Methanococcus vannielii SB: one gene and its partner. The protein of the gene in region 1 binds, or shares a complex with, the protein of each later gene. Links are inferred from orthologs where the notes say so. Each region holds a gene or a part of one and is shown on either strand. Other genes may lie near its edges.

Evidence for each region. Proteins that work in one complex are often made in the same cells at the same time.
Region 2: the proteins of MEVAN_RS00110 (region 1) and MEVAN_RS04930 are in contact, whole or in part, in a crystal structure (PDB 7CNS), measured with the Thermococcus kodakarensis proteins. The link is inferred for Methanococcus vannielii SB from one-to-one orthologs. Residues at the interface, in WP_011250199.1 of Thermococcus kodakarensis: Arg6, Lys7, Ile8, Leu27, Gly28, Thr38, Arg58, Gly59, Lys60, Gly61, Ser62, Thr63, Val64, Ser66, Tyr67, Val68, Tyr70, Ala71, Lys74, Glu86, Ala87, Glu88, Thr89, Ile90, Ala92, Thr93, Ile96, Ile97; in WP_011250200.1 of Thermococcus kodakarensis: Ile25, Ala28, Leu29, Ile32, Tyr33, Ala47, Gly48, Asn53, Ile54, Ala57, Glu60, Phe61, Leu62, Tyr99, Ser128, Glu129, Ser130, Asn145, Arg146, Glu147, Gly148, Gly149, Pro150, Ser151, Leu153, Tyr164, Leu201, Gly202, Asn203, Gly227.

The regions. Positions count from the first base shown.
Region 1 is NC_009634.1:12,124-20,652, forward strand. Bases 3,404-6,348 are described here. They hold MEVAN_RS00110 (DUF126 domain-containing protein), read left to right. Parts: upstream 3,404-4,650; coding sequence 4,651-5,046; downstream 5,047-6,348. Other genes in these bases: MEVAN_RS08975 (hypothetical protein), read right to left, coding at 4,108-4,260; MEVAN_RS00105 (class III signal peptide-containing protein), read left to right, coding at 4,357-4,593; MEVAN_RS00115 (NOG1 family protein), read left to right, coding at 5,110-6,153; MEVAN_RS00120 (selenouridine synthase SelU-like subunit), read right to left, coding at 6,218-6,348. Outside these bases: MEVAN_RS00075 (YqaA family protein), read right to left, coding at 1-353; MEVAN_RS00080 (CBS domain-containing protein), read right to left, coding at 360-743; MEVAN_RS00085 (helix-turn-helix domain-containing protein), read left to right, coding at 911-1,303; rnz (ribonuclease Z), read left to right, coding at 1,336-2,283; MEVAN_RS00095 (pyruvate kinase alpha/beta domain-containing protein), read left to right, coding at 2,396-2,965; more of MEVAN_RS00120, read right to left, coding at 6,349-6,889; MEVAN_RS00125 (selenouridine synthase SelU-like subunit), read right to left, coding at 6,905-7,564; argJ (bifunctional ornithine acetyltransferase/N-acetylglutamate synthase), read right to left, coding at 7,700-8,529. UniProt on the Methanocaldococcus jannaschii protein: Component of a hydro-lyase that catalyzes the dehydration of mevalonate 5-phosphate (MVA5P) to form trans-anhydromevalonate 5-phosphate (tAHMP).
Region 2 is NC_009634.1:978,121-984,911, reverse strand. What follows is about bases 2,557-5,521. They hold MEVAN_RS04930 (aconitase X catalytic domain-containing protein), read left to right. Parts: upstream 2,557-3,418; coding sequence 3,419-4,624; downstream 4,625-5,521. Other genes in these bases: MEVAN_RS04920 (hypothetical protein), read right to left, coding at 5,472-5,521; cobM (precorrin-4 C(11)-methyltransferase), read left to right, coding at 4,695-5,459; MEVAN_RS04935 (coenzyme F420-0:L-glutamate ligase), read right to left, coding at 2,557-3,319. In the rest of the region: flaB1 (flagellin B1), read right to left, coding at 1-403; MEVAN_RS04940 (HEAT repeat domain-containing protein), read left to right, coding at 730-2,412; more of MEVAN_RS04935, read right to left, coding at 2,450-2,556; more of MEVAN_RS04920, read right to left, coding at 5,522-5,672; MEVAN_RS04915 (DUF2304 domain-containing protein), read right to left, coding at 5,759-6,112; pyrB (aspartate carbamoyltransferase), read left to right, coding at 6,194-6,791. UniProt on the Methanocaldococcus jannaschii protein: Component of a hydro-lyase that catalyzes the dehydration of mevalonate 5-phosphate (MVA5P) to form trans-anhydromevalonate 5-phosphate (tAHMP).

The sequences.
Region 1 (8,529 bases):
AGCCATGCAAAGACTTTGTATGGTAAGGGTGAAAATCCTGCAATTACGACTGCCCACACACCATATTTTTTAAAATAGTTAAAACCTCGATTATAATTTTTTTCTCCAAAGATTTTTATAAAGTACTCGTTTCCAAGCCTTTTACCAAGATAATAACCAGTAAGTCCTCCAAAAAGGGATCCAAAAGTTGCAATAAATGCACATATAACTGAACTTAATCCAAAGGCGGCCGCCCCAATAATAAATATATCCGGAGGCACTGGCTGAATAACTGATTCTAAATACGATACAATAAAAATTCCTGCGTATCCGTATGTATTTACAATATCTTCAAAATACCCGTAAATATCCATTTTATCCTATACTCCTTTAACAAGGGCTCTTAGTATATCAGTCTGTGAAACTACGCCTAAAGGATCGTTTTTAGAATCGAGTACTAAGAGTCCTGAAACATCGGCATGAAGCATGAGCTGTGCGGCATGTTCTACCTCTGCACTGTCGGAGATTGTTAAAATTTCTTTTGTAAATATGTCTTTTAACTGCATATCTATTAGTTCAAAAACTCCTTTATTAAATAAAACGTTTACAAGGTCCCTATAGCTTATAATTCCTTCGATACGTTCATTTACAGTTACAAAAACCCGCCTAATCCCCTTTTCATGCATTAATTTAAATGCTGCATATATACTTTTTTCCCCTTCAACTGTGAATATTACTGGATTCATTATCTCGCTTACTTTCATAAATAAACCCCTTTTTAGTTTTAACAAGATATTTATATTTTGAAAACAAAGTAATGTATTATTATGACACACTTTTTCAATAGTATTAGTTATCTACATAAAATATAAGTTTTATTTTGAGTTATTAGTATATAATAATCCTCATAGGATATATCTTTGGTGGTTAAATGAGTAAATTAGTACTTAATATGCCGTGCAGTACATTTACCCTTGAAAGTATTATGTGTTGCGTATTTGGATTAAAGGCGTTTGACGTTGCAGTATATTTTGAAATTTTAAAAAATAACCCGTCAAAAATAAATGAAGTAGCCGACTCTTTAAACCGTGATAGGAGTACTATTCAACGTTCTGCTCAAAATTTAATAAATGCCGGACTTTTAGTTCGAAAACAAATTAACATTAAGGAAGGTGGCTATTTTTATAAATACGAAGCTATTTCATTTTTAGAAGTTAAAGAGCTAGTTAAAAAGTCTATGGAACAGTGGTGTATTGAAGTTAGGAATTGGATAGATGAAATAGATGAAAACGATGCAAAAGAAGTATTTATGGATTTAATTTAATTACCTAAAATAAATAATCAATTTGTGAAAAAATGAAGCTTACATTTCTTGGAACTGGTGCTGCGGTACCAACAAAATACCGTTCACACCCTTCAGTAGCACTCAAGTTTGACGGCGAAATATTCTTATTTGACTGTGGGGAAAATACTCAACGGCAGATTATATTTACAGATGTTTCGCCAATGAAAATTAACAATATATTCATATCGCACCTTCACGGAGATCATATTCTTGGTATTCCGGGGTTATTACAGTCAATTGCATTTCAAGGTAGGAAAAAACCATTAAATATTTATGGCCCTCCTGAAACTAAAGAAATGATAAAAAATATGTTAAAAATTGGCTATCATTCAATAGATTATCCAATAAATATTCACGAAGCATCTATCGAATCGCCAGAAATGATAATAGCAAGTAGCAATAATAGCAATGGAAACAACTATGAAGTTTACACTTTTCCAGTAAAACATTCTGTTCCATCCATTTCATACCTATTTAAGCAAATAAAAAAACCACAAATGGATATTAAAAAGGCAGAAACTCTTGGAATTGAAATCGGCCCAGACCTTAAAAAATTAAAAGATGGGTTTTCAATTCAATTAAAAAATGGAAAAGTCATAACTCCAAAAGACGTTACAATTCCTCCGAAAAAAGGATATTGCATAGGTTACAGCGGGGATACGATTCCAATTGATGAATTTGGAAAGTTTTTAAAATATCACGGCTGCAATGTTTTAATTCACGAAGCTACTTTTGATAGCTCAATGCAGAAAAATGCTGTTGATACAATGCATTCAACGATTTTAGACGCACTAGATATTTTAGAAAAATCTGGTGCAAGAACACTGATAGCCACCCACATTTCCGCACGTTATGATGACATAATGTCCTTTGAGCGAGATATAGTTAAATTTAAAGAAAAAAACCCAGAAATTGAAATTTTAATTGCAGAAGATTTTTTAGAATATGTTTTAAAATGAAAATGATTAAGTTACAATTAAAAATAAACTAAACTAAACTAAGTCGTAAAATATGTACTAAATAATGATTAATTAAAAATTTACCGGTAATAGATAAAATTGTGGTGGTATTTTGACAGAATATTTTGAAAATTTTGGTATTGAAAATACTGAAAAAACCCTAAGGCTCGCAGTTTCTAAGGCTAAAGAAGGAATTACAGATATTGTTTTAGCATCTTCTTATGGAGATACTGCAAAAAAACTCGTTGAAATACTTGAAGAGGAAAATTTATCCGTTAATTTAGTAGTTATAACTTATCATCAGGGGTTTTCAGGGCCCGATGTAAAATCAATGCCTGAGGATATAAAAGAAATGCTTTTAAAAAAAGGTGTTAAAGTATACTCTGGAACTCATGCATTAAGTGGGGTTGAAAGAGGTATTTCAAAAAAATTTGGAGGATATGGCCCAGTAGAGGTAATTGCACAAACCCTAAAAACGCTTGGTCAAGGCATCAAAGTATGCTATGAGATAACTGTAATGGCGGCAGATTCTGGCAATATTTCAACTAAAAAAGATGTAATTGCAATTGGCGGAAGTGGAAAAGGTGCAGATTCCGCAGTAGTTATAAGGCCGGCTAATATGAACACTTTTTTTGATATAGAACTTAAAGAAATAATATGTATGCCAAAAAACAAAAAATAGAATGGTTAAAACTTAATAGGAGTATTGCAAAAATATAATACGTAATTAGGGTGATAATCATAGAAAAAATAAAACTTACTGAAATGGTTACGCTACACGGATGAGCGTGCAAACTTCCAAACACCGAATTAGAACAATTAGTAAATGGCATAATCTTAGAAGGCGACCTAAAGCATGCAAAAGTAGGTCTTGGCGATGATTCTGCAGTAATTATTAAAAATAATCTTGCAATTGTAAAAACCGTTGATGTATTTACTCCAATTGTCGATGACCCCTATATTCAGGGAAAAATTGCAGCATGTAATTCAACTAGCGATGTTTATGCAATGGGTGTTTCAGAAATTATTGGAGCACTTGTAATTTTAGGAATTCCCCCTGAACTTCCAATAAACACTGCAAAAGAAATACTGCGTGGATTTCAAGATTTTTGTAGGGAAAATGATACTACAATTATTGGCGGGCACACAATATTAAACCCTTGGCCATTAATTGGTGGTGCAATTACTGGAGTTGGAAATCCAGAAGATATACTTGCAAAAGCAGGCGCAGAAAAAGGTGACATTTTAATTTTAACAAAACCGCTTGGAAATCAGACTGCAATGGCATTATCTAGAGTTACCGAAGATTTTAACGACCTAATTGGGATGACATTTGAAGAAAAAAATAATGTCATTAAAAACGCAATAAAATTAATGACAACATCAAACAGAAATGCCCTTTTAGTATTAAGGGAGTTGGAAGAAGAAATTGGGGAAAAAATCGCAAATTCAATGACTGATATTACGGGATTTGGAATTTTGGGCCATGCAAATGAAATGGCTGAACAAAGTAACGTTGAAATTGAAATTTCGACTCTTCCAGTAATTAAGGGGACAAAAGATTTGGCTTCATTATTTGGTCATGCATTATGCAAGGGTTACGGTGCAGAAACTTCTGGTGGACTTTTAATTTCAGTTAAAGAAGAATATTCAAAAAAATTAATTGAAAAACTAACTAAAAACGGCATTTACGCATTTAATGTTGGAAAAGTACTAAAAAACGGTGTTGGAATAGCTAAGTTATCTGAAAATGTAGAAATATTGGAGATATAATTATTGATATTTCCGAACCTAAATAGGAGGACTTATCAAAATATTAAAAAGCTAAGGTTTGAATATAAATTTACATTTTGGACATATTATTTTTTTTCCAACGTATTTGAATATAAATTTACATTTTGGACATATAACTTCGTTAGTTTTTAATTTTTCCAAGTTTATTAAAGTATGTTCACTTATTTCGCTTTCAAAGTCCATTTTATTCCTCGAGCTAATAATATTTATATTTAAAATTATAATGTTTTATATATTGTTATCCTAATTTTTATACATTACAAAATATCGTGGGAAAAAATGGGCTTAAAATTTTTGAAATCATTAATTTTTAATTATCGAGGACAAATATCTCTTGAAACGGGGATTTTAATAGCCGCAGTTTTAGCAGTTACCATTTTTTCCGCATACATATATGTTAAAAGTATTGTTAATGCAACAGTTACGGTAAATGAATCCACAACTGGTACTGTTGGAGCATATAATGCGGAAATTGGTCGATTTACAGAATCAGTTTATAATCTTACTAATAAATAACTTTAAAATAAAAATAATTTAAAATATAACTTTAAAATAAATTTCGCCGGTGGAACCTTGAAGGAGCTAAAAGGAAGGATTATTTCAAAAGGAATTGTAGAAGGAGAAGCAATTATTTCAAAATCACCTGTTTCATTTCTTGGAGGGATAAATGAGGAAGGAATAGTTACTGATAAAGAGAATGAGCTTTTTGGAAAAAGTATTGTTGGAAAAATATTTGTGTTTCCAACGGGAAAAGGTAGCACTGTTGGCTCATATGTAATATATGCACTTTCAAAACAAGGTATTTTAAAAGGAATGATAAATTCTGAGTCAGAACCAATTGTGGCAACAGGTGCAATTTTGGGGAAAATTCCACTCGTGGATAAAGTTAATATAGATGAAATTAAAGATGGCGATATAGTAGTAGTTGATGGAAACACCGGAACTGTTAAAATAAAACAGTCAAACTAGAAATACATTTTTTCTACTATTTTTAAAATTTAATTTCAATTTAAACTTTTGTGAGATGATATTATGAGAAAATCGAGAGACGCAAACCCGTTTAAAAAAATGCCTAATATTTTATATCCTGACGAAATAATGGATAAAGCATATAATCGGGCAGAAAAAATTGCAGGAGACCTTAGGACTACTGAACGGGGATTAAGCCTTCCAAAATCAAGAATAATTGAAGATAATAAAATAAGAACAACTTCATCGGTTATTTCGGATAATCTATTACAGATTGTAGAGAAAACGCCGTCAATTGATCATTTAGACCCATTTTATCGTGAAATACTGGAAATTATGGTTGGAAGCGATGAATTTAAAAAGTCCCTTGCTGCGATTAACTGGGCAGCAGACCTTGTAAAAAAACTAGGGATGCAATATTCAAGAAAGGTTAAAAAAGCACCAACACCACAGGCAACCTCAATCGTTAGAAAAGAGTTCATTGGGAGAGTTGCATCTATTTTAAAACAGATTTACCCTAACATGGCATTTTTAGGAGTTGCAAGAAACAAGTTAAAAAATATGCCAACAGTAAAAGATTTACCTTCCGTAGTTATTGCAGGATACCCGAATGTTGGAAAATCAACACTTTTGAAAACCTTAACAAATGCTGAACCCGAAGTAAATTCTTACCCATTTACAACAAAAGGATTAAATATAGGCTATACTGAGGAAGGAATTCAAATTATTGATACACCTGGCGTTTTAGATAGGCCAATTTACGAAAGAAATGATATTGAACTTCACGCAGTAGTTGCAATAAACTATCTTTCAGACATGATTTTATTTGTAATTGACCCGACAGAATTTTGTGGATTTACCATTGAAGAACAAGTGAATCTTTTAAATGAAGTAAAACGAACATTTAAAGTTCCAATTTTGGTTGCCATGACTAAAATGGACGTTGATGAAATTGAAGGCCTTGAGACACTTGAAAATGAATTAAAAGGATTTGATAAGATAAAAATTTCTTCACTTAAAAAAGAAGGAATAACTGACTTAAAAGTTAGAATAACCGAAATACTAGATGAACAAGGACTTCTAAGTCTTTTAAATGACATCGAATAACATTAGGCGCATTTTAAAATATATTTAGATATATATTTAGATATATATTTAAACTATTTTTAAATTAATTATGATTTTGTTCATGTTTTTTTGATAGATTATAGCTTTTAAAACCACCAATAAGACGCTTTACTTTAAATCCTAGAAGTTTTAATATTGTTGAAACAGATTGGCTTCTCATTCCACCCCTTGCACAAAATACAATTATTTCTTTATTGCTATCTAATTTTAAAGATTCAAAAACTATTCTTTTTATCCCTTCCTGAATTATTTGGGCCGCCATATTCATTGCAATTTCTTTCCCTTCATTTTTATAGGTTTTACCTATTTTTTCATGTTCTTCAGTTAAAAAAAGTGGAATATTCACTGCACCAGGTACTGTCTTTTCAAAATACTCTTTTGGCGACCTTGCATCGACTACTTGAATTTCATCGATATTCATCGTTTCAAAATTTTTTAGCGTTATTAATTCATCAGAAAGCTCTTTACCTATCGAATCAAGGTATTTTTTGATATTTATTGGTTCAAAATATATCATTTCACCATTAAAATCAATAACTTCAGGTTTTTCAATCTTCTTAGAGTTTTCCAATATAAATGATGCAATTTTTCCGCTTAATTTTCCTGAAAGCACAATATTATTTCCAAGTATCATTTTTTGTCCAGTACTAAGCCTTATTGCCAAAACAACATCATTTTTAAATGTAAGCAACCGTGATAGTGTCTCTTCATCCATATTAATCACATTAAATTACGGGTTTATTTCATGTTTTTTCAGAATTTTATCAACATACTTTGATATAATTTCGGCAGATTCTAAAATATTATTATTTTCAACCAATAAATCATGTTTTACCTTACGAATATGCCTTAAATAATGTTCACTATATAATTCTTTTTCAATCATCCTTGAAGCTTCCAAATAGCGGTCATTTTGGACTAAAAAAATAATTTCATCTAAAATTTTAAGTTTATCTGGCTTTGAAAACGCTTTTTTTAAATCTAGAAATTTATTAATTGCAATTTCCTTTTCAAAGTCGTTTTTTGGAATGTATAATCTTAAAAGTCGTTCAATTTGAGAATCATACGAGCACTCTATTAATATATTATATGAATATTTCTCAAGGCTTGAATACGGTTCTGGAATATCGATTTTTTCTGCCCCACCAATCTTTCTACCTTCAAATTCAACGATGCAGTACCCCTTATTTTTTGCAAATTCGTGCTGTTTTTTTAAACAATTATCAAATTCACTTTGAGTTTTTTGTTTTAAGTCATAAAGATCGCCTAAAACACTCCCTCTTGTATTTGCACAACATTCAATATCAACTACGGAGTAATTTTTCTTTAGTTCTTCAAGAATTTCAGTTTTTCCCGAACCCGTTTTTCCAAATAGTCCTATGATTATCATATGTTCACCACGAACATGATAGTTGTTACATATTAAAAAACTTAATGGATAATGTATTTAAATATATAAATAAATTCTTAAAAAAATATATAATTAACAATAAATCTTAAAAAATTAAACATTTTAAAATTGAAATTATGTAGTATATTCTGAATTTATTCTAACGTATTCATAACCTAAATCGCATCCAAATGAAGTATTTTTAAATTCGCCCTTTTTTAAATCAACAGTTATTCTAATTTTACTATCTTTCATAATTTCTTGGGCCATTTTTAATTCAGCAGTTCCTTCGTCAGCAAGCTGTTCTCCACACTTTACAAGGTATGTTTCTTTTCCAGAAGTTATACTGCTTATTATAATATCAAAATTATTCATGTCCATTTCAGCACCACTATAGCCAACGGCAGCAGCAATCCGCCCCCAGTTTGGATCAGCACCATGTATTGCAGTTTTTAAAAGAAGCGATCTTACAATTGACATTGAAGCTTTTTTTGCATCTTCTTTTGTGGCAGCCCCTTTTAAAACCGCTTCAATAAGTTTTTTAGCACCTTCTCCATCCGAAACTATCATTTTTGCAAGTTCTGTTGAAATATATAAAAGTGCTTTATCAAATTCTTCAATGCATTCTCTATAATTTACATTACTTTTTCCATTTGCTAAAACAAAGACGGTATCATTTGTACTCATATCGCCGTCAACAACTGCATTATTAAAACTTTCATCAGCCGCATTTTGAAGGGAATTTTTAAGTTCTTCTTTTGATATTTCAATGTCTGTGGTAATAAATCCAAGCATAGTCGCATGTAACATGTTTGGTGCAATCATACCGGCTCCTTTTGCAATTCCTCCAATTTTAACAACTTTTTCTCCAACGTTAAATTCAACTGCAACTGTTTTTTTAAATGCATCAGTGGTCATTATTGCTTTTGCAGCATTTTCATTGTTACTTTCCAATTTAAGGCTTT
Region 2 (6,791 bases), 960 kb from region 1 along the record:
CAACATTAATTGCATCGAAAATATCTGAATTACCTGTTGTAAGGTCTGTAACGTCATCGTAAGCTAAGACGTGGGTCTGGCCATCGTAGGTTACAAATAATTTTGAATTTGTAAGGTCAATTGCTGAACTTCCTGCATTAGGGGTTACATAAATTGCCATTTTACTTACATTTGCATCATTAGTTCCATCCTGGTATCCATTTACGCCCATTACTTGTAATCCACTTGCAACCTGTTCAGTACTTTCTTTTCCTGTTGTTGCAGCTTTTTGCTGTAAAAATCCACTTGTGTTAATTAAAACACTTGCTGCAACTGCAGCAACCAATACCATTGCAATGAAAACAATCAAGGTGCCGATTCCAGAGTCACCTTTCTTGTTATTCATGAAATTTTTTACACTCATGTTAAACCTCCAAAGGTCAAAAATTCTTATTTAGAATTTCCCGATAGGAAAATTTTTAGTTTACGTCCTTTGAGGTAGCTACCTCATGGGGATACTCCCGAAGAAATATGTAGTTTTTTATTATTATATACTTTTTTTGCACTTCTTTAAGCATTTAGGAGTGTATTTACTTATGTAGGTGTTTATGTAGATACTTATGTATGTTATTTTTTAAACCTATTTTAAAAATATTTTTAAATTTTTACCTTAACCTACATAATAACATGCAAAAAACAAATATAACTAAAAAAAACCAATAAATTATTACTAAAGTTTTCGTGATAAAAATGATTGGTTCATTTAGACAAGTTGAATTTTTAGAATCAAAAAAGATAGCAGAAAATTTTAAAAGTGAAAATTTTGAAGTTGATTTTTCAGACTTTAGAGACATTTTAAATTTTGGAAAAATCGGCTTTGAAAATCCTGAAAAAATAAAACATTTACTTTTAAAATTTGAAAAAGCACTTGAAGGCGATTTTAAATTAAATTTTGCAGCAGTTACATCTTTAAAAGTTATTTCAAAATCAAGTCCAAAAGAAATTTTTCCACTTATTCCAAAAATTTTAAAACTGCTTGATAATCCTGACTGGAGAATTAGGAAAAATGCAGTTGAATTTTTAGGAGATTTTGGACTAATATGTTATAATCCTATAAAAGAACATTTTGAAAAGCTTAAAAGCTGCTTAAATGATACAAACGTTGAAGTAATTATAGCTACTGCATACGCTATTTCAAAAATAATGTTAAATTCAAAATGCAGTGAAAAAATAAACCTTTCAGAAATTTTAAGTAAAAATATCACGTCAAAATCAGTATTAATGGGTATTTTAAATAGTATTGGGGAAATTAATCCAGATATTATTAAAAACAGTCAAAATGATGTATTTTCATGTATTGATTCAAATGACGAAGTTTTAAAGTCAACTGCAATTAATGTTTTGGGAAATTTTAATGAACTTACCCTCGATAAAAAAACAGCTAAAATTCTTATAAATTCGCTTTCAAGTGATAATTTAGAAGTTAAAAGAAGTTCGATTCGTGCAATATGGAATTTTTCTAAAAATTATCCTGAATTGTTTAAAGACTCAATTTCAAAAATAATAGAACTTGTGCATTCAAACGATAAACAGTTAAAAATATACTCAATTTTAGCATTAAACCGCCTTAGTTTTTTAGAACCTCAAAAGTTTGAAGGTTTAAATATAAATTCGCTATTAGATGATGATTTAGATGTAGTTTATCCTGCAATTACGTTACTTTACAATCTATCGCTTTATTCTAAACGTACAGTAGTAAGGCACTACAAAAAAATATGCGTATTAGTAAATAGTAATGACATAAGAATTTCAAAAACAGCTTTAAGAATTATTGGAAACCTTGGAAAGTATGATGAAAGATATGTAAATAGATATATTAATAATATCAAATTAAAACTTTCAGATGCGAACCTGTCAAAAGATGCCGCTTTAACTATGGTAAAGGCCGGAAAAATCGATGTAAAAGTTGTTGAAATAATTTTAAGGTCAATCGATAAAGTAAAAAATAACATGGAATTTTTAAGAAGTGTTATTTTAGAGTATCCGTTAAGTTTACTTAATGATATCGAATCAGAACTTAAAGCTCGGAAAAAAAGCTTTAATAAAGAATACATTGAAGAATTATGCTTTTTAATTCAAGAAAGGTTTGAAAAATCAGATATTGTTTATGAAAACTTTAAAATAGAACGCCCAAAAATAGAAGAACCTCCAGTAATTGTTGCTTTAAAATCTGAATGTACTGAAGTAGAACTTGAAGATGGAAAAAAAGTCTATATCTTACCAAAAGAAAAATGTGTTGAAACATCACTTTCAGGGGAACTTTTAGAAGTTTTGGATATTGATAGTAAAAACGAATTCGAAATATATAAACTCTCACACGACCTAATGATTCAGTCTTTAATAGAATCTACTCTAAATGAACAAAAAAGGTAAATTTATCAATTTTTAAGTTATTTAAGCTATTTTTGCCCTAATTAAAACTTATAGCTACTAAGGGGCTGTGTTCCATCTCCTTTAAAACGTCAACAGTGACTTCAAATGTTTTGTATTTTTTCATTAAGTCGTGAATTGACTTTGTATATGGAACTTGTGAGTTATCTGAAATTTCTGCAATATCTAGCAATTTTTCAAGTGAATATGTTTTATAGATACTGTTTCCAGTAATTGCAAGAGGCGTTGCCCCACAAAGTCCCCCATTTTTTAATAACTTTCCAAATTTTCCTAAAATATACCCAAAAACCCCAATTTTTGAAATTATTCCATCAATTGCAATTGGAAGAGCTGTTACATACCACTTAAAAAACTTGTATGTTGCATCGGTATCTATTACCATTATGACTAAATCAAGCCCTAACTCTGATTTAATTTTTAAATAAAGATTTTCAGCAGATTTTTCAGGATTTTTTGGTAATAATGCAGCATAAGTTCCAGGAACATTAGTTAAATCTATTCCTCCTTCTGATGCAGGTTTTAATGCGTAGATTAACCCTACATTTTCAATTACAACTTGTTTATGTCTTAATGTTTCTTTTTTTGGTATTTTACGTAAATTTAAAATCCTGTCTTTTCTAGTTCCAAGTAATGGCCCTAAAATGTACCCCCAGCAGTATTTTGAGAGGTAATATGTAAAATAAGCTAAAAATTTTGGTTTAAAAAGACTTTCATCTACAAAGTTATCCTCACTTGTTGCAATAAACTTTTCGCTAACAACTAAAAAGTCCCCATCTTTTATTTTAAGTCCATTTTCAATTTCTTTTTTTAACGAACTAATAGACTCCAAAATAAAATCCTCGCCCCTATCAATATACCTTGTTCTTATTGGTTTTGCAGTAATTTCCATTTTTTTCACGACAAAATTTTACGTAAAATTTAAATTTTTTGTAATTCTTTTATATTTTAGTGATATATACTTTAGTAGGTATAATTTTGGTGAAAAATCATGCATCTTACAAGAGAAGAGGAAAAAATATATAACGGCGAGTTTGGGGAATCCTTAGAAACTTGCATGAATTTATTAGTGTCTTTAGGCGATATTTACGGTGCGGAAAAATTGGTAGATATTTATTCTGCCCAAGTTTCAGGGGTGTCCTATAAAACAATTGGTGAAAAAGGTTTAGAATTTTTAAAAGACCTTGCAGATAACAATATAAAAATAAGTGTGCCAACAACCCTAAATCCTGCGGGAATGGATTTAAATAGATATAAGGAGTTGAACTTTCCAAAAGATTTTGCAAAAAAACAAATTGAAATAATAGATTGTTTTAAAAAAATGGAAATTGAAATAAGTTGCACATGCACCCCATATCTAACGGGAAACGTGCCCATTTTTGGTTCACACGTTGCTTGGGCGGAATCTTCAGCAGTTTCGTACGTAAATTCAGTAATTGGTGCAAGAACAAATCGAGAAGGGGGCCCTTCTGCACTTGCAGCTGCAATTATTGGAAAAACACCATGTTATGGCTACCATTTAACTGAAAATAGAGTTCCAACCCATATTTTTGAAGTTGATATAGAATTAGAAGATTCAATTTCATTTTATGGAATACTTGGAAGAATTACTGGAAAAATTGTTAAAAATAAAATTCCCTATTTTAAATTTAAAAACTGCGATTCAATAAAAACAGACTATTTAAAAGCACTCGGAGCAGCACTTGCGGCAAGTGGCGGAGTTGCACTTTATCACGTTGAAAATATAACGCCGGAAGCAAAATTAGGAATTTTAATTGAAGATGTGGAAAAAATAACTATCGAAAAGAAAGACTTTGAAAAAGAGTATGACTACTTTAAAACTTCTGAAAAACCCGATTTAGTATGTATCGGATGCCCACACTGTAGCCTTGATGAAATAAAGGAAGTTTCAGAGTTTATAAAAAAAGAAAATAAGAAATTTAAAATAGATGTATGGGTATGTACATCAATTCACATGAAGGCAATTTCAGACCGGATGGGCTATACAAAAATAATAGAAGATGCAGGCGGAAAATTAGTGATTGATACATGTATGGTCGTAGCCCCGATTGAAGATATGGGATATAAAAACGTTGCAACAAATTCTGGAAAAGCTGCAACTTATTTGCCCGGATTTTGTAATAGTAATGTAATATATGGCACAACTTACGAAATTTTAAAAAAAGCAACTGAATAATTTATTAATTTTTATTTTAGTAATTTAAATGAATTTTAAATGAATTAATAAATAATAACTCGGTGAAATTATGAAAAAAATGATTATTGTTGGAGCGGGCCCTGGAGATAAGGAATTACTTACAATAAAGGGCAAAAAAGCAATTGAAAATGCAGATATTTTAATATATGCAGGTTCCCTTGTAAATCCTGAAGTTTTAGAGTACAATATAAAAAATGCGAAAATCTATAACAGTGCAAAAATGACACTTGAAGAAGTAATATCTGTTGCTGTAGATGGAATTAACAATAATTTATCAGTTGTAAGGGTTCATACTGGGGATCCGTCTTTATATGGTGCAATAAAAGAACAAATTGATGAATTAAAAAAGCATGATATAGATGTAGAAATAATTCCTGGAGTAACGTCTCTTTTTGCAGCCGCTGCAACATTAAAATCCGAATTAACGCTTCCAGATGTATCACAAACTGTAATTATTACAAGACCTGAAGGGCGAACTAAAAAACCCGAAAAAGAAAGTCTAATCGCTCTTTCAAAACACAACGCTACAATGGCAATTTATCTTGGAACAGGAATGATAGAAAAAGTATGTGAAGAATTAATTGAAGGAGGATACAATAAAGATACAGCAGTTTCGGTTGTATATCATGCATCATGGCCTGATGAAAAAAAAATAACTGGAACTTTAACTGATATTTCAAAAAAGGTTAAGGAAGAAAAAATTACAAAAACGGCCCTAATCATAGTTGGAAATGCAATGAATCCGAAATTTTACGAATATTCAAAACTTTATGACAAAGATTTTGAACACGAATATAGGGGTGTAAAACAGTAAGATATTTAAAAATTAAATCAATTTTAATTCTTCTATTTTTTCCATTAAAATTTTTAAATCGGTTTTTTTTGAAATTTCTTTTTCATCTGCTATTAATTTATTTAAAAGAATTACTAAGTCAGTTATATCCTTTGAATTTTCAATTAATTCTTTTATATATTCTAAATCCTGAACATAAGGTGCTGTTTCTAATATTAATTCGTTATTTATCATTTTTTCACCTCTTAAATACCATTACGGTATTATAATATTTTATAATAATTTATAGTAGTTTTAGTACTTTATAACAATATTTTCAGTTATTCAACCTTTCTTTTAGATTTTCCTTCAAACCTATCTCTTATTGCAATTTCTGAAATAATTCCTGTAATTTCTCTTTCCAGATGTTCTGTTTTAACGTATGTTTTATATAGTAAAAAAAACAGTGCAATTATTCCAAAGTATACTAATACATCAATTCCTCTATCAATTCCAAGCGGTTTTGCAATATACGATAAATATTTTGGAAACACTATCATAAAAAGTATGGTAATCCCAAAAATTGCCCATAAAATAGCTACGAATGGGGAAATTGAACTTTTTTTAGCCTGTTTTATTAATTTTAATATTGCTAAAATACCTAAAAATATTCCAATATTTTGAACAAGTTCCATTAATTACACCTCGATATATTTATTTCTACAATAATTTTATATATATTTAATTTATAACTAATGAAAAATGCCGGTGGTTTAATGAGACATCTGATTTCAATGAGGGACATCGGGCGAGATGATATTCTTCGTATTTTGGAAGAATCTGAAAAAATGGAAGCTGTTTTAAATGAAAAGGGGCATTCTGATATATTAAACGGCAAAATTTTAGCAACTCTTTTTTATGAGCCGTCTACAAGAACGAGATTGTCTTTCGAAACTGCAATGAAAAGGCTTGGTGGAAATGTTATTGGTTTTACAGATATTTCAAATACTTCGGTAACAAAAGGCGAGTCTTTAACTGATACTATAAAAGTAATAAGTGGATACAGCGATTTAATTGTTATCCGGCACCCTTCAGAAGGTGCTGCAAGACTTTCAAGTGAGGTTTCAGGTGTTCCAGTAATAAATGCAGGCGATGGCTCAAACCAGCATCCAACACAAACACTTCTTGACTTATATACTATAAAGCGAGAAGTTGGTAAAATTGACGGCTTAAAAATTGCATTTATTGGCGACTTAAAATATGGTAGAACTGTTCATTCATTATGCCAAGCGTTATCTCTGTTTAAAAATGTGGAACTACGCCTTATTTCTCCAGATGAATTAAAAATACCAAGGGAAGTTTTAGAATATATTG